Regions from separate parts of the Ornithinibacillus xuwenensis genome, predicted to be linked through region 3. Evidence: predicted binding sites of a transcription regulator. Region 3 holds the regulator's gene; each other region holds the start of a gene.
The links. The regulator LexA, encoded in region 3, represses DNA repair genes until DNA is damaged. The targets are predictions, from matches to a motif close to CGAACATATGTTCG.
Positions count from the first base shown of each region.

Region 1 (8,101 bases), 310 kb from region 3:
CGGTTGGAGCTGTAAAGAGTTTATTTACACGATATTTCTCCATAATTTGATAGAAGCGATCTTTAGAAGGATAATCTGGAGCTCCTTCATAAACAACGGTTGTGACCCCATTTGCTAATGCACCAACGATTCCCCAAATATGCATCGTTAGCCAACCAATATCAGCAGAGCACCAAAACACGTCATCTTCTTGATGAGCCATATGGTACTTTGCATACATATAATTTTGAATAACAAACGCCATCCCGGAATGAACGACACCTTTTGGCTTACCAGTTGTTCCACTAGTATAGAATACAATACCTGGCTCATTGGCTTCGATTCGCTCTGGTTCACACTTCATACTCATGTTTGCGGTTATTTCCTGCCACCAAACATCACGTCCTGGTTGCATGGATGTGTCTGTTCCAAAGCGATTTACAACAATCACTGCTTCAATGGATGGGATTTCTTGTATAACATGATCTACTTTTTCTTTTAGATGAATCATTTTACCACGGCGCTGTGTTGCGTCTGCGGTTACCATTACCTTTGGTTCAAATGCTGTTAAGCGGTCTTTGAGCGACTTTTCTGAGTATCCAGAGAAGATTGTGTTATAGACAGCGCCGATACGAAAGCAGGCTAGCACAGCAATGAATGCCTCTGCCAAATTAGGTAAATAAATCGCAACACAATCTCCTTTTTTTACACCGAAAGATTTTAAGGCATTTGCAAATCGATTTACTTCTGCAAGTAGCATGTGATAAGTGAAGAACTTTGTATCGCCATTTTCTCCTTCCCATATTAAAGCCGTGCGATTGCCAGCTCCATTTTCAACATGTCGGTCAATTAAGTTAACACATGGGTTACTAATTCCATCCTTAAAAAAGCGGAAATCTGGTAGTTTTCCTGTAATGGTTTCCTTCCATGGTTCGTACCATACAAGCTCCTGTGCGACAGACTCCCAAAAACTAGCTGGATCTTGTTGGGATTGCTTTAATAATTCTTCAAATGCCTCTGTAGAGCCAATTGCAGTGTTTTTTACTTTTTTTTCATTCGGATAAACCAATTTACTGTTTTCTACGACCTGTAAAATACCACTTACATCCATCAGAATTCCTCCTCTAAAAAGAAAATGCCTGCCTATTGTATTAGTATACATAATTTTCAGACTAAATAAATGAAACTTTGGTAGGAATTATTAATACCTGGTACTAAAAATAAGGATAACAGAAGGACAAAGCAGATATATATTGCTCTGTCCTTCATCAATTATTTTGTTTCCTTTGATTCAGGTATGTTTCTACGGTCAATATAAATGGTAGGGGAGCGATATTCTTTCATCGCTCTAATATCCTGCCCAGCTGCTTTAACAAAGGAAAGCGCGAGTAATATCATGATAAACATAACTGGAAACCCAGCAACAATACTTGCTGTTTGTAAGGATTTCAAATCACCTATGAACATGAGTACTAACGGAAGTAGTAGCAATGCAAATGCCCAAAAAAGTCGATTCCATCGCATCGCCTCTCCACCGGGTACATGTTTTTGTACGACTGCAGCTAATATATACGATGCCGAATCAAAGGTGGTGGATAGAAATACAATGGCTAATATCGTAAACACAATGACAATAAAATCAGCAATTGGCAATTGGGTGAGTATTGCAATAATCGTTGCTGGTGCACCATTTTCATTCATAAAACTAATTACATCAAATGAGTCAGAGAGCTGTAAGAATAAGCCGAAGTTTCCAAGTATACCGAAGAAGAGTACACATCCGAGTGTTCCATAAATCATCGTACCAAATATCATTTCACGGATAGTCCGCCCATGGGATATTCGTGCAACAAACAATCCGACGAATGGCGCATAAACAACCCACCAAGCCCAATAAAAGACCGTCCATGTTTCTGGGAAGCCTGTTTCTTTAAAACCGTTGATTTGTGCCAATGGTTCTAGCCAGGTTGCCATATGGAAAAAGTTATCCGCAAGTATACCTAGACTTGTAAAGGTTGTCTCACTTATAAATACAGTTGGACCAAAAATAAAGATAAAAATTAGTATAAAAAGCGCGAGCCATAAATTGATATCACTTAAGACTTTAATTCCCTTATTCAACCCTGAATAAGCGCTTATGGCGAAGATTAGCGTACATAATATCATGATTCCAGCTTGAACTCCAAGCGTAACCGGTATTCCTGTAATATCATGCACACCTTCTGCAATCATAGGAGTACCAAGTGCAAGTGTGGTTCCAGCTCCGCCTAATAGACCAAATATAAATAAGACATCAATTAGTACTCCTAATGGACCGTCAGCAAGCTTTCCAATTAGTGGTTTTGTAGCTGCGCTTATTTTTAGAACTGGCTTTTTTCTTACGTAATAGAAATAAGCAATTGGCAATGCAGGTAATGTATATATTGCCCAAGCAATGGGACCCCAATGAAATAATCCATAGGTGGCAGCCAGTTCAATCGCTTCTTTTGTTTCTGGTGTTACACCAAAGGGAGGACCTTGATAATAATAAGCCCATTCAATCATTCCCCAGTATAAAATACTTGATCCGATACCTGCTGAAAATAGCATTGCAGCCCAAGAAAATGAACCAAATTCTTTTTCTGTTCCTCGCTTGCCTAATTTTATTTTGCCAAATTTACTAAATGCAATATATAGCAAGAATAAAAAGGCTAATAAGCCAAGCGCTAAATAAAGAACGCCGAAATTTCCTGTTAAAAAGCTATTTGCCATATTTATCGCTGCGGCTCCAGCTTCAGGGTAAAAAATTAATGGTAATGATACGGCAAGTAATACAAGTATCGCTCCGATAAACGTTGGCCAGTCAATGAGCTTTGCGTTCATGTAAACATTCCTTCCTTTTAAATAGTACATAACCTTAATATGCTCACTTTCCTAAATTCCATTAGGAATTGAATATGGATGAAAAATATCCCACTAATAATAAGCTAAAATTGATTCAGTCTATAAATGAAAGGGGAGGTTATTACATGAATCAGCAAATCCGTAAAATTATGACATCAAATGTAGTAACGGTTAACGATTCACAAACTGTTCAAGAGGCCGCTGCGTTAATGAGCCAGTACAATGTCGGTTCACTTCCAGTTGTGAATAATAACGGTCAAATGGTAGGGATGATTACTGACCGTGACATCACACTTCGTACAACGGCACAAGGGGAGAATCCCGAAGAAAGAGTAGCAGACGTTATGACAGCACAACAGATTGTGCAAGCAACTCCTGATATGGATGCTCATGAAGCAGCTCAACTAATGGCACAACAACAGATTAGACGCTTGCCAGTAGTTGAAAATGGACAGGTTGTCGGCATGGTAGCATTAGGTGACCTAGCTGTTGATAATCAGCTTGATAATGAAGCAGAACAAGCATTATCAAGTATTTCTACCCCTTCTGCACCACAGAAATAACTTTTTTATGGTACAGAAAACAGGCCTTCTTAGCTGTTTTCTGTACCTTTTTTGTTTCATCTTCCACATGAATCATGTAAATTGATTGTAAAGGTATGAAGGAGGGGTAGGGTTGATTCAGAAAGTAGGAATTGATGCTGGTGGTTCACTTGTTAAAATCGCTTATGAGGAGCAAGAAAGGCTACATACGAAAATCTTTTCCAGTCTTGAAATAGACCAACTTATTCAGTGGTTAACGACGTTAGCTCCGAATACTAAGCTCGTTTTAACTGGTGGAAAAGCTGGTTATATAAAGCGTCTTGCTACGAATAATTGTTCTATCGTTAATGAGTTTGATGCAGTAACTGCAGGAACTAGATATTTGCTGCAAACAGAGAAGGATATAAGAGAAGAGGATTTTATTTTAGTTAACATTGGTACGGGAACGTCTTTTTTTCATATGACAGAAGGCTCCTTCGAACGTGTTTTAGGTAGTGGGATTGGTGGAGGAACTCTGATGGGATTAGGCCATCTTATTACTGGAAAACAGGATTTTCAATTATTTACATCGATGGCTGAAAATGGCGATAATCGCAATGCTGATTTATTAGTACGAGACATTTATGCACCGGAAGAACCTCCAATTTTTGGCGACTTAACTGCTGCTAATTTCGGAAAAGCTCATTTAAATGAACATGCTACTGAGCAGGATTATTTAGCAAGTGTGATGCAATTGATAGGGGAAACAATTATCCTGCTTGCTGGTCAAGTGGCATCTTCGAAACAAGCTAGTAAGATTGTATTTGTTGGGGGAACGGTTTCAAATAATAAGGCCTTACAAGATGTCTTAGGTCGTTTTCGTGACATGATGTCCTATGAACCTATTTTTCTAAAGAAGGGCTCACATGCTGGTGCAATCGGTGCTTTAATTAGTTAGACGCTTAAATTATGATGTAGCTGCCAACATGTTTACTGGCAGCTACGCACGATGTCCCCCAATTTTCTTACTGCGATCTAATGTGACTCCAGCATCTGTGTAGCTACTTGCTCGGAGTATTGCTGTGGCCCCATATTTATCACGAATAGCGTCCATGACATAACCAATATCCGTTTTTTTCGACCGGTCCTCAAATAAATTTAATTGCGTTTCTGCTTTTTCAAATAAGTTATCTAATGTTACGTAGACATGGCGGATATTACTTTGACCATCGTAAAATTCTTCAAACAGCTGTAAGCAAACCTGGTACATATCCATGGTTACATTAGTAGGAATTGAAATCGACCTGGAGCGTGAAAATCCTCCTCCAGTTTCTTTGGAATAGGCAATACCAAGATGAATCGTTTTTCCGATTTTACCTGCTGTTCGCGCTCTACGGCAAACCTCCTCACAAAGGTCTAGCATACAAACTGCGACTTCATCCTTCGTGTAATCTCGTAAAAGAGAAATGCCATGACCAAAGCCTTTTTGTTCATGCTTAACAAAGTCACCATAGACTGGACTTAAGTCGATTCCCCATGCATGCCAGTAGAGTTGCTCACCCATAACACCGAATCGTTTTTTGAGATGATCGAGGTTGAATTTAGCGAGTTGTCCGAGGGTAACGATTCCCATTCGATTTAAATTGTGTTTCATGCGACTACCGATTCCCCATATATCTTCTACAGGGAAGGGCCATAGTTTTTCTTCAACATCCTCATATCTACATTCAGCAATTCCAACCTGTTTTGCGTGTAAATCCATGACAACCTTGGCTAAAAACTTATTATCGCCAATACCAATTGAGCAAGTGATTCCGAAGCTGTCCAGAATATCTTGTTTAATCTTTTCAGCAACCTCCCAGTAACTCCCGAATAGCTTGTGAAGCCCGTTCAATGTGACCCATACTTCATCTACAGAATATTGATGGATTGCTTCTTTTGGAGCATATTGATTAATTAATCTTGTAATTTCTACAGAGACTTGAAGATAATCAGCCATATGAGCCGGCACAATATGAATATCTGGATCATTTGGTAATTCAAAAAAACGGCTCACATTGCTAATGCCGTACTTTTGCTTTAGGGCTGGGGAAGCAGCTAACACGATGCTTCCAGATCTACTCGGATCGCCGACAACTGCAAGCATCGTCTTCATCGGATCATGCCCTAGCTTAACAGCCTCGACACTAGCATAAAAGGAACGCATATCAATACAAAGCACATCATTACGAGGATAAGCAGAGTAATCCAATCTAATTCACCACCAAGTAGAACGTTTGTTCTTATTATATGATGCTAGTATTGGATTATCAATGGAAATTTATGCTAGTGAAATGAGAGTTTTTTATTAAAAGCTGAATATGCAGCAGGAAATGCTGAAGATTCGCAGAAAAGCTAAAGTCCTAGCTGAAAAAGCTAACTCCCAGTCGAAAAAGCTAAACATCAGCTTCCAAACACTAAACATATAATGAACTGTGTGAATTTTGCAAAAATGCGCAGGCGGGCAACGTATATGTGCTATTCTGTAAGCGAAAGAAGCATAGGGAGGGGAATAAATAATGAAAGGCTTTATTCGAACTGCTGAATTACTATTAGGTATCTTATTTTTAGGGGCGGGATTAAACGGCTACTTCGTGTTATTCGGCTTTGAGCCATTTGCACCAACAAATCCAGCTGCAATGGAATTTTTAGGGGATGGCTATTTACTGGCAATGGAGAAAGGTGTAGAAATCATAGCAGGAATTTTACTAATTATTCGCAGGTTTATTCCATTGGTATTAGTTGCGCTAACAGGCATCATTGTAAATATTTTTGCGTTTCATATATTTGTTGACCCGGAGTTATTGCTATTAGCAATCGTATTAGTGGTTCTAGAAGGAATCTTGGTATGGGCTTATCGAGAAAATTACAAAGGAATAGTGGAAAGTAAGCCTCATTGGAAGAGTTAATAGAAAAGGAGTCCCTCCAGCATTTATCATGCATATAGTGTTATATGGAATTTTTAGGGAGGGAAATCTAGGTGTACTATTGCTATCCAGTGTATTATTACTCAGCTTATCCATATCGTTATGATACGAATCGTCAGTTTCCAAATGTGAATCCGGATCATTTGTATGAAGCTGCCAATGAAACAAGGGTATTAATGCGTGAAGCTAGTGTTGTATTAGATCGGTTTGCAGGATCGAAGGAATTTGGGAAGCGCGTCATGAGTGCGGCTCAGAAATCCAATATGCCAGAGGTTAAACGGTTAATTAAGTCAATAGGTGTAACATCAGATATTGATGTGAATTATAACCCAGACGAATTAAGAATGGCGTTTATATCCAAGATTAAGAATACAGAATGCTGTAGATTAACCGTTGCATTACGGTGGAGCTAGCAAATTAAAAAATGCCAGTTATCTAAAAAGCTGCATCTTGTTAAACAAGGCTAACAATTGATACAGTTTTTGGAAACTGGCATTTCTTCATTAAAAAGTCGAGTATTGATTTGTTTGTTGAAATTTAATTTCTCCACCTATAATGGTCATTTCAACCTTGGTATCTAGCAACTCATCTGGGTCGAGCATGGAAAATGGATTGTTAGAAAGTACTGTCATATCAGCAAGTTTCCCTCTTGAAATGGTTCCTTTCATCGTTTCTTCATTGGTAGCATAGGCTGTTAAATCAGTAAATAGGCGAAAAGCTTCGTACATCAATAATTTTTCTTTAGGATTCCAACCACTATGAGTTTCTCCAGGTGCTCTTCTTGTAACGGCAGCGTGAATTCCAAGTAATGGATCTGCTGGTTCAACAGGGGAGTCTGATCCTCCCGTACATATTACGCCTTTTTCCATTAAGGTTTTCCAAGCATATGCAAGCTCAATTCTTTTTTCCCCAAGTCGCTCTTTGACCCAAGGAAAATCACCAACAACGAATCTTGGTTGGATATCCGCAACTCTTGAAGGAACTGCTAGACGCTCAATTAGTTCCTTACGAAGTACTTGTGCATGGATTAGTCGATCACGATGGGAGACAGCTGGGAATAAATCGAGAACATCCAATACATTTTCAAGTGCTTGGTCACCAATCGTATGCACTGCAATTGGCATCGACAGTTCTCGTGCTTTCCTGACAATCGCGATTAATGACTCTTGATCTAACATGGCTTCTCCATAGTTATTGGGATCATCGTGATACGGTTCTGTTAATAGTGCGGTTCTCCGTCCGAATGCACCATCAGCAAAGATTTTGATTGCGCCAATATTAAGCGTTTCATTTCCGAATCCAGCGTACATCCCAGCAGCTCTAATGTCTTCTATAAAGTCATGATTAATTAAGAGGTTAGCACGGAGTCCTAGTTTTTCTTGGTTTAAAAGTGTGTCATAAATTCGATAGGTCTGTTCAAGCCCACCTAGAAAAAGAGGATCATTAGTATGCACACTAGTTAAGCCTCTCTCCATTGAATAATGAATCGCTTGACGCATGGAACGTAATAGTTCCTCATAGGATTTCTCAGGAATATGCTGTTGAAAAATTTCGGAAGCAGATTCTAAGACAAGTCCAGTAGGTGTTTTCGTTTGTTCATTTAATACAATGCTCCCCCCTTCAGGAATAGACATTGATGGGTGATAGTTGCTTCTTTCTAGTGCTCTCGTATTGACAACTGCAGCATGTGTACAAATTCTAGTTAAGAATAAAGGATTATAAGGAGAAACATAGTCGAGCTCCTCAATTGTT
Region 1 covers NZ_JBDIML010000001.1:989,371-997,471, reverse strand. The annotation lists gene acs (acetate--CoA ligase) at 1-1,090, opposite strand, end outside; gene ABC228_RS05665 (BCCT family transporter) at 1,252-2,841, opposite strand; gene ABC228_RS05660 (CBS domain-containing protein) at 2,988-3,425, shown strand; gene coaW (type II pantothenate kinase) at 3,538-4,341, shown strand; gene ABC228_RS05650 (DNA polymerase IV) at 4,384-5,634, opposite strand; gene ABC228_RS05645 (hypothetical protein) at 5,942-6,331, shown strand; gene ABC228_RS05640 (YuzC family spore coat inner layer protein) at 6,403-6,762, shown strand; gene ABC228_RS05635 (amidohydrolase) at 6,853-8,101, opposite strand, start outside.
Region 1: the regulator LexA is predicted to act here: its motif matches at 5,653-5,666, upstream of ABC228_RS05650 (DNA polymerase IV).

Region 2 (8,101 bases), on a different contig from region 3:
CAATTACCTTTAAAAGATTTAACATAATTTTAACTTCAATTGCTTCAAAATATCCCGTCGATAGTTCCGCATAAACTGGTATACCTTGCTTCTTCAACTCATCAACAATTGTCGGAGCCCAAGTCATGGAACGAAGTAATATAACAATGTCACGATATTGGACATCTCGCTGGGTCTCTGTAGACTTTTCCACCACTTGAAGAGGCGGTGCATCTTTTTGACCAATCCATTGTTTTATCTTCCTTGCATATGCTCTTGCTTCCAATTGAGCATTTTCAAGATCTTGATAGTTCTCATCCTCTTCGTCATCTGTTGGTAGCTGGTCCTCCGGCTTTTCACGGTCTATTATTAGAAGCTCTGGACTCGGTTCTATTAATGGTAAAGAATCATACATACGGTTTGCATAGATCAGTTCTGCATCTTGATCATAATTGATTTCCCCAAGTTCTTCATCTAATATTTGTCTAAAGATATAATTTGCACCAATTAACACCAGCTCACGACTTCTAAAATTGCTTGCTAAATCAATTCGCGTCGCTACATGATCTTCCTCTGCAAAACGCTTATACTTATCGATGAAAAGAGAAGGCTCTGCATGTCGAAATCGATAAATACTTTGCTTAACATCTCCTACCATAAACATGTTTCCAGGTCCAATCTGATCACTAATAAGTGTCAGTATCGTCTCTTGCACCAAATTTGTATCCTGATATTCATCTACTAATAATTCACTAAATTGTTTTTGTAAATTTTTAGCAACACTAGATGGCTTGGGCACATCTAAGCTAGAAGAATCCTCAATTAATAACTGCAAGCATAAATGCTCCAAGTCAGAGAAATCAACGATTGCCTTCTCGCGTTTCATTTGAGTAAAACGATGAATAAAATCCTTCACAATATCTGTCAATGACTTGATTACTGGTGCAAGCTCTCGCATATCTTGTACATGAGATACTAGATTTCGATTAAACCAGTTCCCCTTCATTGCATTCCAACGGTCTTTATAGCTATCTCTTAATGCTTTCACTTTGTTCTTCTTATCTTCATTGCATTCTTGTTTTTTTCCTGACAGCCTTTTGAAGTCACTTCCACTCATAAATGCCTGAAGCTCATCCCAATCATCAAGCAATGTAAGTGCCTTTTCTAGCATTTGAAAATCTGCTTCAATCGTTTCCGTATACTGATAAGGTCCATCATTTTCCTTTGTTAATGTCAAGGCATGATTAACTTCCTGTTCAATAGCTTGGAATTTATCACGCACTTCTCGCTTAATAATCTCTAACCATGTCAGGTCTTCCTCTTGCCAGTTATCCGGTATTGCATAAACCTCAGCTAGACGATCAAGCCAGACATGTGGTCGTGGATTTTGAACAGCAAAATTGTACAATGATAGTACTAATTTCTCGACATCAACATCATTTCTATCCCCAGAAAATCGGTCTACCACTTGGAAGAAACGTTCCTGCTCCTCCCCTTCTCGACCGTACCAATCCTCGAATAATTCATCTAGTACCTCTTGCTGCATTAAGTCTGCTTCCATATCATTTGCAATCCGAAACCCCGGATCAATGTCGATTAAATAGGCGTATTGTTTGACCACATCTAAGCAAAATGAGTGCAACGTTGAAATGGATGCTCGTTGTAACAGTGATAACTGCTTCTTCAGATGTGCTGAGCCTGGATCTTGCTCCAATGCTTTCTCTAGTGCCTGACCAACTCGGTTTCGCATCTCCTGTGCTGCTGCATTCGTAAACGTAACAACCAGGAGGGAGTCTATATCGACCGGATTCTCTTGCTTTAATAGTTTTTGAATAATACGTTCTACTAGTACAGCAGTCTTACCTGAGCCAGCCGCCGCTGCAACAAGGACATCACTGCCTTCCGTATAAATTGCAGCCTCTTGTTCTTTTGTCCATTTAACCAATGTTGTCTCCCTCCTTTTCCCTTAGCTTCTCGAGTACTTCTTCCTCTTTTAATTCTGGCAGTTTTCGATAGTTGTTTGTTTCTAGAGTCGTATCAAACTGACAGACAGATAAAAACGGACAATACGTACACGCCACATTTTGCTTTCGTTGATATGGGTTTAAATGAACTGCACCTAGTGTCATATCAATTCCAGCATTCATCATGAGGTGATGGATATGCTGCTGTAAGCTTGAGAACGTCTCTTGACTTGCTATTTTGGATGATTTATTAAACGCACCGTCCTTTTTAATCCCTGCAGGGACGATTTGACTTGTTCCTGACTCTAGTGAAGTGTCCATCAATTGGATAACACGCTCACTATTAATAAGCAATCCCTGCATTTTATACTTCTTAAAAATTTCTTCCTCTAGCTGTTCATCTGACAGCTTGTGATTACCTGTAATCATTGGGTTGTGCACATGAAAATACAAGACTCCAGCAGGTGTAGCTTTTTTCCCTAGCCACTGCTCAGATTGTGATAGCACAACATCGAGATACGTCAGCATTTGTAAGGCTAATCCGTAGTAAACCTCCACCATATCCAGACCTCTAGCGCTGGATTTATAGTCAATTATCCTCAAATATAAATCTTCTTCGTTCAATGCTTTATCTACTCGGTCAATTCGACCACGAAGCATAATTTCATATCCATTCGGTAGCTGTAATGTAACCGGATTAAGCTTGTCTCGCTTTGATCCAAACCCAAGCTCCAAACCAACAGGTGAAAATTGGCTTAATCTTGCTTGTTCACTTAATACATAAGCTGCACGTGCTATAACATGCTGCAATTTATGTTGGATATATTGGTAACGATTAGAGCTATGCAATATCTGATGCTGTAAAATTGGTGCAAGCGTTGTGACTGCACGTGCAGCATAAGAATCCGTATCTCGCTTTGTTAAATGAGCAAAATCCTTACCTTCCTCTTGAATCCATTCTGTAATAATTTTTAATGACTCATGGAACAAATTACCAATATCTGGTGCATCCAATTTATATGTTTTTCGTTCATTTAATCCTAGACTATACTTAGCAAAGTGCTGGTAAGAGCAACGATAATATGTCTCTAGCCTAGACACACTTGCCATTACCTGTTTCGGATATAATGCCTCAACTGTCTCTTTTTCAATGTCCGATGGCGTGTTTTCATAAAACAAGCTTTGTAATATCGTATACGTCGTCTCATGTCTTGGCTGATTGGTCATATACCAATTCAATACATGCCACCAAACAGATTTGACTGGATACCCTTTTCTACTTCTAGAAAGCTGAGCCGTTAAGGCAGACCTTGTCTTGATTGGCGACGTAATATATCGATCTGCCTCATATAATTCATCTGGATCCTGTAATAGAATTGGCGTTTTACATGCCGGAAACATATCCTTCATACGTTTTATGAGCTGTGATGGCATCTTCGACTTACCTTCTTCATCACTAATTGGATAACTGATCCATAAATAATCAGATGCAGCAGAAAAGGCCAAATACATGTAGAACCAATCATCTAATAATTGGCGTTTGCTTGTATCGGCTAGCTTCATACCATGGGTAGCCAAGAGCTCTCGTTCAGTCTCATTAATCATCCCATCAGCAGGTGGTTTTAATGGCCATACCCCATCATTTACGCCTACTAAGAAGGAGCATTTAATACCACTAATTCGTGAGCGGTCAATTGTCCCAACAATAACATGGTCAATACTTGGTGGTACATGAGAAAATTTCAACGTCTCGAATCCCGCATCCAATGTTTCTCGGAACGTTGATAAAGCCATCTCTTCTTCTCCAGCCATCTCAACGATTTCATCCAAGAGGTGCATAATGCCATTCCATACTTGTTCCTGCTCACGTCCTTTGGATAGTTGTCCGTTCTCATCAAACATATTTCGCATCGTTTCAAGTCTTTCCGGTGCCTGGATATGCTCCAGCAATCTATACGTGGTTTCACATAGCTCCTGAATGGTAGATACGGACTTCATTTGTTCATCAAATGTTGCTAGGGCATGAACAACCTGTCTACGATAATGATTTATACGTGTTTGCATTTCTTTCTCTGCATCGGTTTGAACTGCTTGCTCAAATCCCCTAAACCGTTGAAAAATCCAATTTTCTTCTGACATCCACTGCTTCCTAGAACGGATACCATATTCAATGACATAATTTTCAAGCTCGTCAATTGCATCATCAGTTAATGGATATTCCTCATCTGTTGCTGGAATAAATCCGGTCTTAAGCATGCGAAAAACAGCGTCATAGCGCCAATTTGCATCAACAACCTCAAGCGCTGACCGTATTAATTCGATTAAGGAATGGTTCAGCATAGTACGCTTTTCATCTATGAAAACTGGAATATTGTAATCTTCAAATATCGTCGAGATGATATCCTGATAGGTTTCGGTTTGCCTAATTAAGACAGCAATATCTCGGAAACGATAATTTTCTTCACGAACAAGACGTAATACTTCTTGTGCAACACCTTCCACTTCCGCTCTAGGATGAACAGCTTCGGCTATTTGTATCGGTGCATTTTCCTGATAACCAGGCGCTGGCCGAACATCAAAATTTTTCTCGAGATGTGCAAAATATGATCTATTCTTAAAGACCCCTTCCACTGGATTAAGTACAATATTATCTTCAATTTTGACTTGATTTAACTCTGCAAGAGATTTTAAAGCGTGATAAGTTTCCTTCGTTTGATAAAACAGGTCTAGATCTGATAATTCTTCTAGGTCTGTATTATCAACTGTTAGATTCACGGTAATTCGTTTGCATTTTTTGAATAATGCTTCGACTACCACCAGCTCTTTCGGTGTAAAACGATGGAAACCATCAAAATAAATCTCAGCACCTTCTAACGAGTTTGCTTCCGTTATTTTTTCAGCTAGAAGACTTAATTGGTCTTCACTATCAATGTAGTTATTTGCTAGTGCTTGTCCAAGCTTCTGGTAAATATAGTGCAAATCTTCTAGCTTATGAATCAAAGCTTGCTCCCCAGGCTCTTTATGAGCATACTGATTAATTTGATACTTTTGCATCAATAGCATTTCTGGCGTTACTTCGTATCGTTTAAACTCGGTAATAATCTTTTCCAATTGGCTTAAGAATCCTTGTTTCTCCACAGCTTTTTGGAATACATGCCATTCTCCATCTTTTTCTTCGATGATTTTTCGCAGCATCATTTGAATACCAACTGAGCTTATGAATTGTCTTGTAGCCCCACCAGTTTCTTGAAGTATTAACCACGCTAGGCGCGAGAAGCTCGTTACCTGTGTCCGAATACTACCTTGAAAAGCTTCGTCTTGGAATAAAGCATATTCCTGCTCAAAAGTCATTTGGTCTGGCACAATATAAAATATTGGTGGACCTTGCGGGTCTACAGTTGAATTCTCCTTTATTTCGTTAAATGCGTAGCTACTTTTTTCTGTTCCTGCTCTTCCTAATATAAAACGAAGTCCCACATGAGTCCCCTCCCTTAGATAATGTACAGTGAATGAAAAAAACTCCTGACTATTTACTTAATAAGAGACAGAAGTTTTGATTTTTTCGTTTGTCTTAAATTATACTATACTTTCTCTGAATCCGAAGTATCTTGCAGCTTGGATTTTTGGTGTAGCTTCTTTTCAATGAATTTCCCAACTACCCAAAAAAGTACAATACAGCCTCCTACAATAATTGTTTTGGTAGGATTTTTTGCAAATGATACAATACTTGAACCAATATATGAGATGGAAAAAATCATGACAGATTTACCTAATATCGTAGCCAATATAAACTGGTAAATACTAATATTTGATAATCCTGCTACCACATTGATAACAGACGATGGTGAAAACGGAAAACACATCAATAAAAATAATGGACCGAATCCATGTCTTTCCAACCATCCCGTTACCTTCTTTACCTGCTTGTTTTTTCGTATGGAAACGAAGATTTTCTTATCGCCAAGGTTTCGAACGATTAAGAAAACAAGTACTGCTCCAAGGGTAGATCCAGCCCAAGACAGTAAAAAGCCTTCTAATAGTCCATAGGCTGCAGCGTTTGCCATTACAAATACCACTAATGGTAAGAAAGGGAGAAATGCTTCGACAAAAGGTAGCAATATTCCCGGTAATGGCCCTAAGCGCTCATAATCCTGTAATAGTTCCATAATGTATTGATCTAGCTCGTCATTTTCAAATGCTATTTTCCATTCAGTAATGATGTTAAAAAGATACATTTAGTAAAATCTCCCCATCCAACTAAAACGCCTATTCTTTTATGTACTAACTCCATTTTAATTGAAATTAAACATTATGAAAAGTTTTATTAAGCATGGCATTTCTAAGTCGTTATTTTCTCTTATATAAATACACATTGAGCATATTACTACTATAACTAATCCTATCCTAACACGATATAAAATATCCGGTACCATACTTTACTTATTAATTGGAAATTATAGCCTTCTACCCTTTCAATTCCCAAAAAATATTTCTTGTTTATTAGTGTATTTTTCGTTTATTTGGCGTATAATAGAACAAACGTTCTTATTTGGAGGGGTAACTATGCGCTATCTTACAGATGAAGAATTAGCAATGACTACACGCTTTCTTTTTCTTTCGATGGCAATTGTCGTGATTCAACAGGATATTCAGCACGTCCAAAAGGGAGCTTTTAAAATAAAAGAACCATATATTCAGCTTTTGGAAAGAATGAATACAGAAGCATTAACAGAACGCAGACAATTACGAACAAAGATGGAAAAGAAGAGACTTCAAGTAATGTTAATCAATAAAAATGATTCCTTCTCTTCCTATCTTTTTCTCTGTAAGGGGAAAGAAGAAAAACGAAATTATTTTAATCCAGCTATTCGCAAAAAGGTTGAGGAAATCGTACAGGAGTTTATGATAAAGGCTTTATCCCAAAGCCAATCCCTTACTGTTGCAAATGCTTAATTCGATTATCTAATAAATACCGAAATTGCGCAGTACGATGAATTTGGTTCATAACAGAACCATATGATGTATCCAAAGTGATTGTTCTTCCGGTTTTAAAAACAATCTCTGTACATTGATTAACAGCACGATTCACTTGGTCAATGTGGGAATGTGCAATCCAAGAGCACTTTGAATTCGTGGGAGAGGTAGTTGGGAAAAAATACATGCCACTTGAGGGGTCTATAGAGATTGGAGCTTTATGTGTAATTCCACAAATATTACGTGTTCCATCTTGCCTGCCCTTCAAACTGGCACCAAAAAACTTACATGCATAATCAATCAACTTACTTGGTGAGTGCTCCACAACATACTCTGTTTCTTCTTCTAGAACTGATGTATAACTATTTCCTTCTTCATCTTTTTGGGCGATTACAGCTAGGGTGAGTGGCGTAATTTCATGTAAGGGAGCATAAAACGTATTATTAATCATTTAATATCATCCTTTCATGAGAATGAAAGGGAGAGGCTTACGTATTAATGTAACAAATATTATTGAATATTCCTATATCAAATCATAATTTTTCAAAAAATTATTTAATCAGTCAGCATTTCCTAATAATTCAGGATTTTTTTCATTAATATGCTCTTTTTCTTGCTTCACTTCCATATTTTCTTCTAATGGAAGATCAAAGTCTGGATTAAGCAGTGTAAAGGTTTCTAATTCCGGAAGTAATTCTTTTTTAGCCATCAAAATTCTCCTCCTTTTTATCTATAGTATGCATTTTTTCCATATTTTTCATACTAAAAAATTATTTAAGCAAGCAATTCGTTTGTTTACTATTGAAGTGAAAGAATAAATTGGAATTTCAAAGACCAGGAAATAATATTAGTTGTCTGGAAAATATAAAAATGAGCAATTTCCGATTGGAAATTGCTCATTTTTCTTTCACTGATGCATGCATGCCTTTAAGAGATTATTCCACGAAATTAGCGAGCAATGTACGGGCATCATCAGTTGATTCTGTGCCCATCAATTGATTTCTTAGCTCACTTGCTCCTCGAAACCCACGAACATATATCTTAAAAAAACGTTGCAGAGATTTGTATGAACGGGCTACATATTCCTTTGAATATTGATCATAAAGATCAAGATGCAACCTTAAGAGATCGAGCAATTCCTTACTGCTATGCTCCTTCGACTGTTTTTCAAAGGCAAATGGGTT
Region 2 covers NZ_JBDIML010000003.1:279,713-287,813, forward strand. The annotation lists gene addA (helicase-exonuclease AddAB subunit AddA) at 1-1,924, opposite strand, end outside; gene addB (helicase-exonuclease AddAB subunit AddB) at 1,917-5,420, opposite strand; gene ABC228_RS10840 (TVP38/TMEM64 family protein) at 5,525-6,178, opposite strand; gene ABC228_RS10845 (YhjD family protein) at 6,507-6,896, shown strand; gene ABC228_RS10850 (competence protein ComK) at 6,877-7,368, opposite strand; gene ABC228_RS10855 (hypothetical protein) at 7,477-7,626, opposite strand; gene ABC228_RS10860 (tRNA dihydrouridine synthase) at 7,853-8,101, opposite strand, start outside.
Region 2: the regulator LexA is predicted to act here: its motif matches at 6,476-6,489, upstream of ABC228_RS10845 (YhjD family protein).

Region 3 (8,101 bases):
GATAAAAATGAACCCATATTATCTGAAGTTTTTATTTGGCCAAGATTTAAGCCTCCCATACTAAATGCCTCATTTAAAAGATTAGAGATAAATACAATTAGTGTAATAACTTCTATCTTATGAAGACTCTTTGTACGAAAAGCAAGGATGATAAAGAGTATGGTTAGTGATAGGGTAACTGAGAGTAGCATGAATAAACTCCTTAGATGAATTAATACAATTATTATTCCACTGTGAGAGTGTATTATGTTGCTAAAGTCCATTAATAATTAGAATTTTCACGTTGAAAGTATAGAATTATATCTACAAAATCCGATATTTAGAAAAAAGTTAACCAACAAATTTTTAGTGATTTATTATATAGTTATACCAAAGGGGGCGTATGAAACGATGAAGATTATAAAGGGATTACTTATTACCGTCATTGTATTAGCTATTCTCGGCTATGGGGTTTATCATTTTGGAACAAAATTAGCATCCGATAAGTTAATGGAAGTTCTTTCTACTGAATTGGAAAACAGTGGTGAACTTGAGAAAATCAAACAGACAATTGAAAGTGATCCAGAGTTAATGGCCTTTTTAGAAGATGCCGAATCAGTTGACGAACAATCATTACCATTTACAACAAAAGAAGAAGCTACTAGAATGCTAGTGAAGAAAGTAGGAATAACAGGACTTCAAAATATACAATCGAAAGTTCAAGAAGGTCAAATTTCTAAAGAAGAACTCCTTCAAGAAATTGAAGGCAAATTATCCGAAGAGGAAATTACCGCATTGAAAGTGATTGCTTACAAGGAACTTTATCATAAGTAGCATTTAACAGTTTTGTTCCAAATTTGCTTAATAGATATACTTAACATGGTTAAGTGGTGCTTATTATATGACAAACTACTGACTTGATAAGCCTCGGTTAAAATATTTTGCTAACTCCAAAAGCTGATACTTATCATAGAAATAGAAAGAGCTAATTAACAATCAGGGAATTCCTGACCATAATCAGCTCTTTTGTTATGTATTTTTACATAAAAACAACGTCTTAACTAATAGACGTTGTCGTATGAATAATATTAGTGAATGTGTCGGTACAATCCAACTACTTTCCCTAGAATAGAAACGCTTGGATAAATTAATGGCTCCATTGTAGGATTTTCTGGTTGAAGTCTAATATGATCTTTTTCTTTAAAGAAACGTTTTACAGTTGCTTCATTATCCTCCGTCATGGCAACAACAATATCTCCGTTTTGTGCGGTGTTTTGTTGTTTGACAATGACCATATCACCATCTAAAATTCCTGCTTCAATCATACTTTCTCCATCGATAACGAGAACAAATAGGTTCTCATCGGGCCCAGCTGATGAGCTAGGGATTGGAACAAACTCCTCAATATTTTCGACAGCAGTAATTGGAACACCAGCAGTTACTTTACCAATGACTGGAGCATAACGCGCTTCGTCCCTTGGAATAGTAAGCTCTTCCTCAAAATCTAGTATTTCAATTGCCCTTGGTTTAGTAGGATCCCTGCGAATAAAGCCTTTACTTTCAAGTCTTGAGAGATGTCCATGCACAGTAGAGCTTGAAGCAAGACCAACAGCCTCTGCAATCTCTCTTACGGAAGGTGGATATCCTTTAATTTTCACTTGTTCTTTTATATAGTCAAGAATTGCTTGTTGTCTATTGGATAATTTAGTCATCTATTAAACCCCTCGCACATAAGATTTATTAATGATAGTTTACCACCCATTATCTAAAAATGCAAACATTCGTTCGAAAAAACGTTGACAAGACCATATGTTCTGTTATAATGAATTTAGCGAACAAAGGTTCTTATATTGAAAAGGAAGGAATGATGTAAAATGTTCGGAAGAGTAAACAAAACAGATTTGTTTTACATTGCTGCATTTGCGTTAACATTAGGATTCTTATACCTTTCATTAATTAGTGCATAAATAGGGGTTTTGAAAGTGAATGGCATCATATACTGCAGAGTGAGTACAGATAAAAAAGCACAAGAAACATCATTATCAAGACAGAAGGAAGAGTTATATCAACTAGCCAATCGTTATGGATTTAACATCGTTAAATGTATAGAAGAACAAGCTAGTGGTTATGAAATCGAACGTGAAGGTATATTTGAGATGCTCGAGACATTTGAAGCTGGAAAAGCGAATTGTCTATTTATTCAAGATGAGACGAGACTTGGTAGAGGCAACACGAAGATTGCACTATTTCATCAATTAGCAAAACGAAAGATACCTATTTATACGGTGTTACATAATGGAGAGTTAGAGCTATCAGAGTCAGATTCAATGGTATTGCAGATAGTCGGTATTGTAGAAGAATATCAACGGAAAATCCATAACGCTAAAATAAAGCGAGGTATGAAAAAGGCTATTGCGAATGGCTATAATCCATCAAACAATTTATCAAATCGGAACAAAGCGGCTGGTAGAGAAAAAATTGAAGTCCCAATAGAAGAAATTGTTCATTTACGAAATAAGGAATTAACTTTTGGGGAGATTGCAAACACGTTAAATGGATTAGGATACCAAGTTTCAAAGGCTACTGTTCATCGTAGGTATCAGGAGTATAAATTAATTGATTCAAATACATGGAACAGGTAATATTAAAAAGCAAGGACAGTATTTAGTCCTTGCTTTTTTCCATTTACTTAACAGTGACAGGATAAGATAAATAGATAGAATTTGGGAGGTTTTTTGATTGTTATCGAAGGAAAAACTGGAACGGATAAATGCATTAGCTAAGAAAGCTAAAAGTAAGGATGGTTTAACAGAAACAGAAAAGAAGGAACAGGTAGAGCTTCGTGAGGAATATTTGAAAAACGTTCGAAAGTCCTTTAAAAATCAATTAAAAACAATGACAGTTATTGACCCGGCGGGAAATGATGTTACACCGAAAAAGCTAAAAGATATGCAAGATAGAAATAGCAAGCATTGATAGTGTACCAACTACTAAATAATATCTATAATGCGTAAAATAACTTGTTATACGGCATCTTTCATTATAAGATAAACATGGAATTAAATTAAATGCTTGAAGTAGAAAGGAGTATCATTATGTCAACTAATGTTGAACAATTATCAGTTAATACAATTCGTACGCTTTCAATTGATGCGATTGAAAAAGCCAACTCTGGTCATCCAGGATTACCAATGGGGGCTGCTCCAATGGCTTATACACTTTGGACGGATTTCATGAACCACAGCCCAAAAAACTCAAAATGGTTTAATCGTGATCGTTTTGTTTTGTCAGCAGGCCACGGATCTATGCTTCTCTATAGCTTATTACATCTTTCTGGTTATGATGTAACGATTGATGATTTAAAATCGTTTCGCCAATGGGGTTCCAGAACACCAGGACATCCAGAGGTGCATCATACAGATGGAGTAGAAGCTACTACTGGCCCGCTTGGACAAGGAATTGCTATGTCTGTTGGGATGGCAATGGCAGAGGCTCATCTAGCAGGTAAATATAATAGAGAAGACTTGAACATTATTGACCATTATACATATGCCTTAATCAGTGATGGTGATTTGATGGAAGGGATCTCTCATGAAGCAGCATCACTTGCAGGACATTTGAAATTAGGTAAACTAATTGCTTTATATGATTCAAACGATATTTCTTTAGATGGTGAATTAAACCGAGCATTTTCCGATAATTCGGAGGAACGCTTTAAAGCATATGGATGGCAAGTTATCCGTGTTGAAGACGGAACTGATTTAAATGAGATTCGTGCTGCAATCAAAGCTGCACAAGAAAATACAGAACAGCCAACTCTAATTGAGATTAAAACCGTTATTGGCTATGGCTCTCCTAATAAATCTGCATCCGCAGCTTCTCATGGTGCACCTTTAGGGAAAGACGAAGTAGTCTTAACGAAGGAATTCTATGAATGGGGTCATGATGACTTCCATGTTCCAGAGGAGGTTTATGCTGATTTCAATGAAAAAATCGTTGTAAAAGGGCAAAAACTAGAAGGAGATTGGAATTCCTTATATAAAACCTATCAAGAAAAATACCCTGAAGCGGCGAAGGAATTAGAGGCAGCTATTCATGGGAATTTACCGGAAGGCTGGGTAAAAGAACTCCCTGTTTATGAAACTGGTAAATCAGTAGCGACAAGGTCTTCTTCAGGTGAGGTTTTAAATGCGATTGCTAAATCTGTTCCTAATTTCTTAGGAGGAAGTGCTGACTTAGCCGGCTCAAATAAAACCACAATTAATGGGGAAGAAGATTTAACTAGAAACAATTATGCGGGCAGAAACATATGGTTTGGTGTTCGTGAACACGCGATGGGTGCTGCATTAAATGGTATGGCACTGCACGGTGGACTAAAAGTATTCGGAGGAACTTTCTTCGTGTTTAGTGACTACCTACGTCCAGCGGTTCGTCTATCTGCGATTATGAAAACACCTGTAACTTATGTGTTTACACATGATTCGATTGCTGTTGGAGAAGATGGTCCAACACATGAACCTGTTGAACAGCTCTCTTCTTTCAGAGGTGTACCAAACCTTTCTGTTATACGTCCTGCTGATGGGAACGAAACACAAGCAGCATGGAGATTAGCAGTTGAATCGACTGACAAGCCAACCGTACTTGTTCTTACCAGACAAAATCTGCCAACGTTAGAGGGTACAAGCGAAAAAGCATACGAAGGTGTTAAACGTGGTGCTTATGTTCTAAGTGATTCTGAAAAAGAGACACCGGATGCTATTCTAATTGCGTCTGGATCAGAGGTTCAATTAGCTGTTGAAGCTCAAAAGGTTTTACGACAAGAAGGTACTGATGTGCGTGTAGTTAGTATTCCATCATGGGATCGTTTTGAAGAGCAGGATCAAAGCTATAAGGAACAAGTACTTCCTAGATCTGTTAAGAGCCGTGTAGCAATTGAAATGGGCTCTCCACTAGGATGGGAGCGTTATGTTGGTCTAGATGGAATTGTGATGGGAATCAACACATTCGGAGCATCTGCGAACGGTGAAAAACTTATTGAAGAGTATGGTTTTACAGTTGAAAATGTTGTTAAAAATGTTAAATCGCTCATGTAAAATAAATATATCTGAAAAAAGCCAATCAATTGTAGTTGATTGGCTTTTTCTCTTATCTACTAGAACTGCTTCAGTCGTATTGTTAATAAAAAACTTTCACAAACCTTATTAAGCCTTAATTGTTCTATAGTTGTTAATTTTTCAATTAGTTAATATCTTCGACAAAACTAGTGAAATTACGCTTCACAGTATGACATTATTTTCTACTAGATTGCGTATAATAGAGGATAAGGGAGGGTTATGACTATGAAGGTGTATACGGTTTACTGGATCAAAAATGAATTCGCAGAACATTACTATTATAAAAGTGATATATTATATCGATTTTTAAGAGAGTTTCATGCTAAATACAATCGTAACGACTTAGTTACGCAATTTAATTTCATTACGGAAAGCTTCCCTAAGGAACAATTGAGTTCGCAATTAACGAGACTTCAACAAAATACATTTCGCAATCAAGCAAAGAGGAATCCCATAGAACTTGGAAATACAATTAACTATATTACTTTACATATTAATGAAAAACATTTAAAATTTCGTTGTGAAACATTAGAGGATGCTGAAGCATTATTATTTCCAATCTTAAGACGTTTCCATCCATATCTATTTATTATGGATGAAGAGAATGAGAATTATGGTTGGATATCGCCTGTAAGGACAAGTATCGCGTATAATAATGAAGAAGTATTGTATTCTTAGGCCTGTTTTACTATACTGAATAAGAGACAACACGAAGGAGGAAAACGATAGATGGGAACACTTTGGGTCGTATTAATTGCTATAGCAGCTTTAATTGTCGGTGTTGCTCTTGGATTTTTTGTCGCTAGAAAATACATGATGAGTTATCTGAAAAAGAATCCACCAATTAATGAGCAAATGCTTCGTACATTAATGATGCAAATGGGTCAAAAACCTTCTCAGAAGAAAATCAATCAAATGATGCGTGCAATGAATAATCAAATGGACAAATAAATTCCTGGAATAATGAATTACTAACATACGTATACATTGCACAATGCCCCGTACTAATTGAAGTAGGGGGTATTTTTGTACGGTGATGTATGCATAAATCTGATTCGTGTAAACAAGATTTTCGACTAATTGTCATATTCATACCATAAGATAGAGATAACTAATTGTTATACTAGATAGTAGAAAAAGTTTTCAGGAGGCTAATAATGTCCGAAATAAATATTTTTCTTGCTTTTGGTGCAGGATTTCTTTCTTTCGTTTCACCATGCGTTCTCCCATTGTTCCCGGCGTTTTTATCCTATTTAACCGGGATGAGTGTTAGTGAAATAAAAGAAGAGAATAAAATGTTAAATCGAAAGAGCATCTTACATACCATTTCTTTCTTAATAGGGTTTTCCAGTATTTTCATTATGATTGGATTTACCGCATCAGCAGTTTCTGAATTCCTATTGACCTATAAGGATATTATAAGACAGATAGGTGCAATACTTATTATCTTCTTCGGCCTAGTAATTGTAGGAATCTTTAATTTTACTTGGTTAATGAAAGATAAAAAAATTACATTTAAACATAGACCATCTGGTTATTTTGGTTCAATTCTCATTGGGATGGCATTTTCTATGGGGTGGACACCTTGTACTGGACCAATATTAGCTGTTGTGCTTTCTTTGGCAGCAACAGACCCAAGTTCCGGGATGGTTATGATGATTAGCTATGTATTAGGTTTTTCAATACCATTTTTTATTCTGTCTTTTTTTGTAGGAAAGCTAAACTGGATCAAGCGTAATAGTCAAAAAATAGTCAAAATTGGTGGTTACATCATGATCTTTATGGGAGTAGCACTATTCTTTGATTGGATGACAAAGCTTACTGCGTTTCTAGCAGGGTGGATAGGTTTCTATGGATTTTAATGGTAAACTATATTATGATATTAACTATAGCAAGTACATAAGGAAGTGTTTTTATGAACAAACCCAATAACTTGATACTACAGACAGCTACAGCTTTGATTGCCTTTATTTTGTTAGGGTTTTCTATATACTTATTTATGGCTGGACATAATTCTCCAGGAGGAGGGTTTGTTGGTGGCTTGGTAACAGCTGCTGCAATTGTATTACTCTATATGGCATATGGTATTAAATTTGTTAATAAAATTTTGCCAATAAACTTTCGAGTATTAATTCCAGTTGGTTTACTAGTAGCTTTATTAACTAGCATGGGATCATTTTTGTTTAATGTTCCATTTCTATCACACACTTTTGGATATTTTGAATTTCCTGTTTTTGGAGAAGTGGAGTTGGCAACAGCAATGCTGTTTGATTTAGGGGTATATCTTACAGTTGTTGGCGTTACCGTTACAATTATCATTAATATAGCAAATGACAGAGTGGAGAGTTGATTTTAAACATATTGGGGGAACTATAAATGGCGAGAATTCTAGTTGTTGATGATGCAAAGTTTATGCGTGCTACATTAACTGCCATCTTAACAAAGGACAACCATGAGATCGTAGGAGAAGCAGAAAATGGAGAAGAGGCAGTTTCTCTTTATAAAAAAACACAACCCGAGCTAGTGATTATGGACATCACTATGCCAGTCATGAATGGTATTGACGCGATTAAAGCAATCAGAGAGTATGACTCTAATGCTCAAGTTGTTGTATGTTCTGCTATGGGTCATCAAAAAATTGTAGTAGATGCAATTGAAATTGGCGCAAAAGACTTTATTGTAAAACCATTTGATGAACATCGTGTCTTAGAAACAGTTGGCCGGGTGTTATCCTAACAACTTAGTATATCCGTACACGAGAAAGAGTGTGTTAGTATGTTTTGGATTGTAGCAAGTACAATTGTAGCGTTTTTAATGGCTTCTATGATGATTGTAATCCGATTAAAAGCATCCAAAAGACCTTCATCAGTAAAAGCGATTATTTTACCACCATTATTTATGAGTACTGGGGCGCTTATGTTTCTTTTCCCAGAGTTTCAATTAAAGTGGCAGCAAGTAGTTGAAGCACTTACAGTAGGGGTAGTTTTCTCTATATTTTTAATCAAGAC
Region 3 covers NZ_JBDIML010000001.1:675,303-683,403, reverse strand. The annotation lists gene ABC228_RS04095 (hypothetical protein) at 1-191, opposite strand, end outside; gene ABC228_RS04090 (hypothetical protein) at 391-813, shown strand; gene lexA (transcriptional repressor LexA) at 1,068-1,691, opposite strand; gene ABC228_RS04080 (YneB family resolvase-like protein) at 1,962-2,621, shown strand; gene ABC228_RS04075 (DUF896 domain-containing protein) at 2,719-2,955, shown strand; gene tkt (transketolase) at 3,075-5,072, shown strand; gene sirA (sporulation inhibitor of replication protein SirA) at 5,319-5,771, shown strand; gene ABC228_RS04060 (YneF family protein) at 5,823-6,044, shown strand; gene ABC228_RS04055 (cytochrome c biogenesis CcdA family protein) at 6,251-6,955, shown strand; gene ABC228_RS04050 (Na(+)/H(+) antiporter subunit B) at 7,009-7,443, shown strand; gene ABC228_RS04045 (response regulator) at 7,470-7,829, shown strand; gene ABC228_RS04040 (CcdC family protein) at 7,869-8,101, shown strand, end outside.